Regions from separate parts of the Bradyrhizobium sp. A5 genome, predicted to be linked through region 2. Evidence: predicted binding sites of a transcription regulator. Region 2 holds the regulator's gene; the other holds the start of a gene.
The links. Region 2 encodes LexA, which represses DNA repair genes until DNA is damaged. Its sites were predicted from a motif close to TGTTCNNNNTGTGTTCNG; they were not measured.
Positions count from the first base shown of each region.

Region 1: the regulator LexA is predicted to act here: its motif matches at 2,471-2,488, upstream of recA (recombinase RecA).

Region 1 covers NZ_CP148990.1:2,456,119-2,460,531, forward strand. The annotation lists gene WHZ77_RS11605 (hypothetical protein) at 27-281, shown strand; gene WHZ77_RS11610 (hypothetical protein) at 278-508, opposite strand; gene WHZ77_RS11615 (hypothetical protein) at 894-1,136, shown strand; gene WHZ77_RS11620 (DUF2798 domain-containing protein) at 1,210-1,449, shown strand; gene WHZ77_RS11625 (hypothetical protein) at 2,142-2,393, opposite strand; gene recA (recombinase RecA) at 2,580-3,668, shown strand; gene WHZ77_RS11635 (hypothetical protein) at 3,774-4,413, shown strand, end outside.
Region 2 covers NZ_CP148990.1:3,292,777-3,297,189, forward strand. The annotation lists gene WHZ77_RS15740 (GAF domain-containing protein) at 1-243, opposite strand, end outside; gene WHZ77_RS15745 (hypothetical protein) at 482-910, opposite strand; gene WHZ77_RS15750 (hypothetical protein) at 1,099-1,446, opposite strand; gene lexA (transcriptional repressor LexA) at 1,492-2,193, opposite strand; gene glp (gephyrin-like molybdotransferase Glp) at 2,370-3,581, opposite strand; gene WHZ77_RS15765 (hypothetical protein) at 3,839-4,021, opposite strand; gene WHZ77_RS15770 (HAD family hydrolase) at 4,170-4,413, opposite strand, start outside.

The DNA of each region.
Region 1 (4,413 bases), 840 kb from region 2:
TGCGTGTTGCGTAGTGGAGGTACGGGATGGCCGATCGTCCGCGGGATCTCGCCGAGCGGATGGCACGCCGGCGCAAGATGGGCGGCCAGCCGGGCGAAAGCCGCGGCGATGGTTATCTGCGCGAGACTTTCACCTTGCCACGTGAGGCGGCGCGGGCGAGGGCGCAGGCCTTCTTCGCCCGCTACCCCAAGGCGGGCTATATGAGCGCGGTCGAGGCTTGGCGCGAACTGCCCGGCGGCGAGATCGAATTCACCATGCGGCGGCTGCCCAGCGCCGACTAGGCATTTTCACCCGCGACCATGCCGCCGGACTCGGGTTCAGGCCCCGTCCGCTGTCCGATGGCCTTCAACTCCCGATCGATGCGCAGCTGCACACGGCGGATCGCCAGCAGGTCGATCTTCGTTTCGGTCTTGCCCGTCTTGGTCTCTTCACCGATGCGGAACTGCCACTGCCAGATGCCCGGTATGGCGGTCTTGGCGACGGTGAACTCAACGCCTCTGTGATTCATGGTCACCTCCACGATTCACTTCCATGATCGCAAACATGTTGGGCGTCACAATATTCCCGCGACAAGCGAAATCTGCCGGTAACCCGTGGGTAGATCATCGGGATTTGGAAATCGCGCGTGGTCCGAAACAAACGAACTCGGATTCCGAAAGGAGACAGGCTTGCGGAGGCTGCGCCACGGGAGTCGCACGCGGCGACATCGCCGCCGCAGGAACTCTGTTCAGGTTGGGAGAGCCACGGGCGGCCTACGGCCTTCACACTGTGGTTCCATCGTGGTGCGAAGCGAGCAGGAGTGGTCGACACTTTTCCACTTTTGCGTGTCATCCGTCTCTGCTCCTGCTAATGCCGATGGGCGGCGCGAGCGCGATATCGCGAATGAGGAAGGCGTGAACTGGCTGAGACACATTGTGCTGCGCTGGGGTGCACGGAATATCTCGCTGGCCTGTCCTCGCTGCCGGCATCCCGCCTCCTCGTCGACGTTCAGGCGCGGGCGGTTCATGCTCGGTGACGAGGAGCTCGTCTGCGAGGCGTGCGGCGAGAGCAGCGTCGTCACGTTCTGGCGTTTCGAGGGATTGTCGTGCTGCGCCGAGGCGATGCCGCGCGCGCCGGTGACCAACTCGCGACGCTGACCGACGCCTGCGATGCGAGCGGCGGCACGTGCCTTGCTTGACCTGATGCCCGGCCAAGCAACAAGGGCGCGTCATGCTCGGCATTCCCCGCCGCTACAGTCATTTCGTCTTCGGCATCATCCAGTCCGGCCTGACCTCGCTGATCGCGGCGGGCATCGCCAGCCTGCCTGCGGGCAGCGCGATGGTCTTCCTCGGGCACTGGATGGTGTCGTGGCTGATCGCATGGGCCGCGATGCTGCCGATCGTGCTGCTGGCGGCGCCCGCGATCCGCGCCTTCTCGCTGCGGCTGACGCGAGAGGAGAGGGCGCCGTGAACCGGCCGGCAGGCATGAAAAAACCCGCTTGGGGAGAGCCAAGCGGGTGAGAGAGTTATTGGAGGCTGAGGTGCTGGGCTGCAACACCATAGCCAGAGAACACTAGCCTGCCCGGCTTACGACAGCCTGACAGGCCGGCCGATCGAATCCGCGCGCGTAAGCCAAAAACCCCGCTCGGGGCAGAGCGGGGTCCTCAGGCTGGTATGGAGACCCGGTGTTGGTCCACCGGGCGGGAGAAGATTAGGGGAGCAGGCTTACGGGTGCCTGACCGCGGCACTGAAGGCCCCGGCCGAAGAGGCCGCAGACTGGCCCCGCACACGTCCCAATTTGGCCACCCGATCGCACGACTGGAGCCACAGCCGCGGGCGAGATTTCGCACCGTCAGGCGCGGCCATGGGGGAAACGTGGCGCGCCGGCAGCGGGGTCGCATCATGGACAAGGTAGAGCGGTCGTTCGCCGCCGCGACGGCGGTTGGCTTTGTGGTGCTGGTGATCGGCATCGGGTTGCTGGCGCTGATGTAGGCGCAGCATGGGCGCAAGGTGTGGGACTGCCATGCCGGGCGGTCGCGCGCCGCCGCGGCCTCAGAAACATCGAAAACAACCCCATGCACAGTAAGTCGCCGAGGGATTTCGCTGCGCCGTCAATGGCTTGTTGGAGGTGTCAGGATACCAATAGCCTGCGCCTCGGCGGCCCTATTGGACATTGATCGGGTCGAGAGGAAGGTGGAGTTCGGCGGCGCGCTCCCGGCGATCCTTCTGGCGGAATTCGTTTTCCTTCCGTTCGAACTTCGCCATCTCCTCAAGCGCTGCCGCCAGCAGCTGATTGCGCCTGGTGGCATCGTGGTGCGTATTTTCAGTCATGATCGAGGTTCCCGGAGTGGCGGTCTCCGCGCAGCTAAAGCCGTTCGCCGCCAAATATTCGCTACGGCAGGATTGCGAAATCATGACGGCGCCCGGGCGATGCGTCTTTGATGCGCGTCATGCTTCAGGCGCATGCCTTCGGTCGGTACCGTTATCCGCAAAAGAACATATTGCGAACTCGGAACAAATAGAGTACATTGTTTTTGTCGACGACCCGCCGCGCCAGCCGTTTGTCCCCCTAGCGAATCCCCGCCATAAGGAGCACGACCCATGTCCACCACTGCCCTGCGTATCGTCGAAGGATCCTCCATGGACAAGACTAAAGCCCTGGCCGCCGCGCTCTCCCAGATCGAGCGCCAGTTCGGCAAGGGCTCGGTGATGAAGCTCGGCAAGAACGACCGCTCGATGGATGTCGAAGCGATCTCGTCGGGGTCGCTGGGGCTTGATATCGCGCTCGGGATCGGCGGCCTGCCGAAGGGACGCGTGGTGGAAATCTACGGACCGGAATCCTCGGGCAAGACCACGCTGGCGCTGCACACGGTGGCGGAAGCGCAGAAGAAGGGTGGCATCTGTGCCTTCATCGACGCCGAGCACGCGCTCGACCCGGTCTATGCGCGCAAGCTCGGGGTCAACATCGACGAACTCCTGATCTCGCAGCCGGACACCGGCGAGCAGGCGCTGGAAATCTGCGACACGCTTGTGCGCTCGGGTGCGGTGGACGTTCTGGTGGTCGATTCGGTCGCGGCGCTGGTGCCGAAGGCCGAGCTCGAGGGCGAGATGGGCGACGCGTTGCCGGGCCTTCAGGCGCGATTGATGAGCCAGGCGCTGCGCAAGCTGACCGCCTCGATCAACAAGTCCAACACCATGGTGATCTTCATCAACCAGATCCGCATGAAGATCGGTGTGATGTACGGCTCGCCGGAAACCACCACCGGCGGCAACGCGTTGAAATTCTACGCCTCGATCCGCCTCGACATCCGCCGCATCGGTGCGATCAAGGAGCGCGACGAGGTGGTCGGCAACACCACCCGCGTCAAGGTGGTGAAGAACAAGCTGGCCCCGCCCTTCAAGCAGGTCGAATTCGACATCATGTACGGCGAGGGCGTCTCCAAGATGGGCGAGATCCTCGATCTCGGCGTCAAGGCCGGCATCGTCGAGAAATCCGGCGCCTGGTTCTCCTACGACAGCCAGCGCCTCGGCCAGGGCCGCGAGAACTCGAAAGCGTTCCTGAAGGCCAACCCTGATATCACCGCCAAGATCGAGACCGCGATCCGGCAGAACTCCGGCCTGATCGCCGAGCAGATTCTCGCCGGCACGCCGGAGCGCGACGCCGACGGCGAGGAGCCGGCGGACGAGTAAGCCTTAGCGCGAAAGAGTTTTCGCGAGGAGCGGGCGCTGAGGACGTTGAGTTGCCGACGTCATCGGCGCCCGTTTCGTTTTGCGTTGGAGTGATCAGGTGGTGCGATGAAGCGTCTGATCTTGACCAGTTCGTTCGGAACCGATCTCGCCAAATCGGGGCTGGCCGATATTGCAGTCTTCTTCGTTTTCCGTTTCGCGTGGGGGCCGCTGCCTTCGCCGGAATATCTCGCAGCTTATTTCGGAGCGCAGTCGGGGACGCTCAAGCCGGGCGATCACTGGTCGGATTGGCGCACGAAATGGCCTGATGCCTTCAGGGATCGCAAGAATCTGTCCTTTGGCGACTTTTGCGAGCACTATGACGAGATTGAACTCTGGTTCGATGCGAACCCCGAAGATCAATTGCAGCTGATTTGGCTGCTCGATTATTTCGGTTCGTGCCCCAATTTGCTGCCAAAGCTCAAATTGCGCTTGTTGGCGTTCGAGCTGTACGAAGCAAGAGCGCAGGTCTCCGAAACGTCGGCGTCACATATTCCCATCGTGGATGTCACAGCAAAGGAACTCGAGACTGCCACGATAGCGTGGGAGTCTTATCGTGCACCGACGCCCGAGGCCTGCGTTGATCTCCTCCGCCACGATCTGAGCGCCTTGTTGATGCTGCGGCCGGCCCTGGTCGATCTGCTGGCAGAGCTGCCGTCGCCGCTGACGGGCCTTGGCGCGACCGAGATGCGATTCCTTGAACTCCTCG
Region 2 (4,413 bases):
GAGGCCGGCTGCGAGGGCCTGATCGGTCCGCTTGAAGTAGGAGTTGGCGAATTTGGTGAGGATCACGGGATGGCCGCAGGCCCAGGCCTTGCCGGGAAGGCCCTCGTCATACCCGAAACGCAGATCTTCGCTGGCGGCCTTGAACGCGGATAACCCTTGGCTGTAGAGGCCGCCGCCGAATTCCAACCGCATCCGCGTCCGGTCGGGCACCCAGAGTTCAACGACGCGAATGAAGGTCTTCATCGAACGTGCCCGCCGCCTCGAACCAAGACACCAGCCGGGACAGCATCGGCCATTTGTTTGCGGAAACGGACGTTCAAAATTCAGGCAGGACCGCGCAAACTTCGTGCGGCGGGGAGGAATGGTGGGCTGGCTTCGCCGCTTCGGGTTTTGGAGACGCAAGCCAATCCGTGTCGCCGGCCTCGGCCGGCGATGGCGATTTCAATCCTGTGTCCCGACTGGAAGGCCGGGGATGGCTGCGTCAGCCGATCGGTAGGCGGGTGACCGTCGGTCGGCCGTCGGCGTTGGACTGCGGCTTATTTTCGCCAAGTGGCTGGGTCACCGGCAGTTGCAGCACGGTCGCGTGCTGGCCTTCGACGAGCTGCGTCACCAGCACGTATTTGCCGTCGGGGAATTCGATCGCATCATGATGACGGTCGGGAATGTGCGGATCGATCTTGCCGAACTTGCCGACGCGGGAGTTGACGCTGCGCGTCCAGATCCAGCGATTGTCGTAGCGGACATTGTCGGCGAAGGCGAGCTCCGTTCCCGGCAACAGGCAGACCGCAACGGCCGGATCTGCTGCGGAGGCAAAGCCTCGCGTCGAGGTGCCGCGAAAGGTTGTCGAGACGATCGTCTCGCCGACTTCCGCGGGACGCGATGCGACGGCATGCAGGCTGTAGTCACACATCGGGGTGCTCCTCATGCGAGATAGCAGCCCGCGCCTCTTCTGAGGCGGAGGCCTCTATCAGAGTGGAAGCACCAAGCGTCTGCCCGGTTGTAGGCAAATCTGCGGCTCGCCGCCGCAATCTGCGATCACATTATCTTTTTCGGATGCACCGGACCAAAGCCTGCTTCCGTGCATAAAGGCCGCGCGTGTCAGCGGCCAGCAGGCGCCGACCAGCCGGAATATTGCCAGCCCGGTTGCGAGGACTGCTCGGTCGCGTTGTGGGCACTGCGGATTTGCTGGCTGGCCACTGTCTCCTTGCGGATCGGGCGCCGTGCCTGTGCGGCAAAGGCCTGCGACGCTGATGCTGCGATCAGCGCCGCCGCGACTATACTTGAGATGATCTTGCGCATGACGTCCCCTCGGGCCCTGAGGCCGCAAAGCAGCGCTGCTTTGTGCGGCGTGTCGAGGATGTAGCGCCGGAAGAAGGGCCGGATAATCTGCGCGAAACCAGAAAGACTATCCAGCGGGAGCGGACAATCGTCCGCTCCAATCGTCAACGCGCGCTCGCAAATCGGCGGTCGGGCGACAGGTTCAGCATTTGCTCAGTACTTGCGATAGAGCCCGATCAGCTTGCCCTGGATCTTCACCCTGTTGGGCGGCAGGATGCGCACTTCATAGGCCGCATTGGCGGGCTCGAGAGCGATCGAGGCGCCACGCCGGCGGAAGCGCTTGAGCGTCGCTTCCTCGTCGTCGATCAATGCCACGACGATATCGCCGGTGTCGGCGCTCTCGTTGCGCTGGATCAGCGCCATGTCGCCGTCGAGGATGCCGGCGTCGACCATGGAATCGCCGCGCACTTCCAGCGCGTAATGTTCGCCCGAGCCGAGCATGTCAGGCGGTACGCTGATGGTGTGGCTGCGGGTCTGCAACGCCTCGATCGGCGTACCGGCTGCGATCCGGCCCATGACCGGCACCGCGACGGGACGTTCGCCCTCGTCGGCGGGCGGGCTGGAGGTGGTGCGCACCTTGCCGAGATTGCCCTCGATGACGCTCGGCGTGAAGCCGCGGCGGCTGCCGGCGGCGGCCTGAAGCTCCGGCAGCTTGATCACCTCGATGGCGCGGGCGCGGTTCGGCAGCCGGCGGATGAAGCCGCGCTCCTCGAGCGCGGTGATCAGACGATGGATGCCCGATTTCGAGCGCAGATCGAGCGCGTCCTTCATCTCGTCGAAGGAGGGCGGCACGCCGCTTTCCTTCAACCGTTCGCTGATGAATCGCAGAAGCTCGTATTGTTTGCGCGTTAACATCTCGACCAAAATCCCCCGGTTGATGTCGTCCGATTCCGAGACGCTGAATTCAGCAGTAAGCCGCTACATGCTCGAAACAAATCATGAACGGACACTATATGTTCGATACATGTTCCGCAACTGCTTAATTTACCGTGAACGCTGCAGAGTTCGCAGAACGCATGCGAACGAGGCGGTCAGACGGGCAGTCGCAGCACCTCGCAGGGCGTGCCGGATTCGGCCATCGGCGCGAACGGCGCGCGCACGAGAAGTGCCTGTGCTGCAGCGAGATTCGAAAGCAGCGAGGAATCCTGGTGATTGACGGGAATGGCAGCGAGCGTGCCGTCATCACGCAGCTCGAGGCGTGCGCGCAGATAATCCTCGCGCTGGTCATTGGCGCGGACGTCGCGGCCGAGCACCGCGCGCTCGCGGCGGTGATGAATCACCGAGCGGCCCGACAGCGCACGAATCAGCGGTACCATGAACAGGAAGCCGCACACGTAGGATGACACGGGATTGCCGGGCAGGCCGATCACGCGCATCGCCCCGAGCCGGCCGTTCATCATCGGCTTGCCCGGTCGCATCGCGATCTTCCAGAACGCCATCGAGACGCCTTCGTCCCGCAGCGCCTGCTGGACCAGATCATGGTCGCCGACCGAGGCGCCGCCGGTCGTGATCAAGATATCGGCGCCACTCTCGCGGGCACGCCGGATGCCGGCTGTGGTCGCTGCAAGTGTGTCGGCGGCAATACCGAGGTCGATGGTGTCGGCGCCTTCGCTGCGGGCGAGCGCGTGCAGGGCGTAGCCGTTGGAATAGACGATCTGGCCGGGACCCGGCGCGCTGCCCGGCATCACCAGCTCGTCGCCGGTGGCGAGGATGGCGACCTTCGGACGGCGGCGGACGGGCAAATGCGGGTGATTCATGCCGGCGGCGAGCGCGAGGTCGCGCTCGGTGAGGCGGGCCCCCTTGCGCAACAGCACGTCTCCTTCCGAGAAGTCGACGCCGGCGGGACGGATATGACGCCCGGTCACGGCGGCTTCCTTGATCGTGACGCGCTTGCCCTCGGCAACCGTATCCTCCTGGATCACGATGGCGTCGGCACCATCAGGAACGACGCCCCCGGTGAAGATCCGCACCGCTTCGCCGGCGCTGACCGTTCCCGCAAACGGCCGGCCCGCCGCGACCTCGCCGATCACGGTCAGTTGGGAATCGATCTTCGCCGCGTCGGCCGCGCGCACCGCATAGCCGTCCATCGCCGACATCGCCTGCGGCGGCTGCGTCCGCCGCGCCGCGACATCGCGCCCGAGCACGCGGTGAAAGGCCTGGTCGAGGGCGACCGCTTCCTCGGCCAGAGGCTCTGCACCCGCCAGCACGGAGGCAAGCGCATCGGAAACCGGCATCAAGGCCACGGGTAAGACTCCTGCGAGCACGTTCTGCAAATCGGCGGCGAGAGTTCTAGCTGAGTGCAGGCGCGGAGGCAAAACAGCGATGGCGCAGGATGACTTATCCTGCGTCGTCTGCTTTGCGGAGGAAGGGGGACGTCAACGAAGGATAGACGTCAGCTCCGCCGCGGCATGATCCGAGAGGCGAGACAGACCGGCAACAGCTTGGCCATGGCAAGCACGAGAATGACGAGCGCCACGGCTAGCGTCGGTCACGTCCTTGGCTACCTGCGCGGACTGACATCCGGCGCTGCGGCGCCCTGGTCCCTGTCGGGCATCGGGTCGGCTTGGGCTTTCAGGTCGGCGGCCTTGCTGATCAGTTTTGCGGAAAGGTCAGAATCCGAGGTGGTTCTGGCGAATTTCATCAGCAGGGAGGCCTGCTTGGTGAGGTAGGTTTTGCCCAGCACGATGATAAGTCCGATCCCAAATTCCCAACAGACTCATGAGTCCGCAAGCGGGCATTCGTTCCCGGAACTGCGTATAAAATTGCACAGAGTGTTTTGGTTCCGAATTGCCGGCTGAAATTGTTCGGGGAATTGGCCGTTTGCTTCTGTGTCAGATCCCGAGCGCCCTCAGCGCGTTGCCGACATCCGTCGCCGAGGTCACGTGCACTGCGGTCAGGCCGCATGCCCGGGCTCCCTCGATGTTCTCGGCGAGATCGTCGAAGAACACGATCCGGCTCGCCGGCACGCCCATTGCCGCCACGACGTGGTCGAAGGCCTCCGCATCCGGCTTGCGCAGGCCGATACTGGACGACAGGTACACTCCGCGGAAATGGTCGAGCAGCCCGGCATACTCT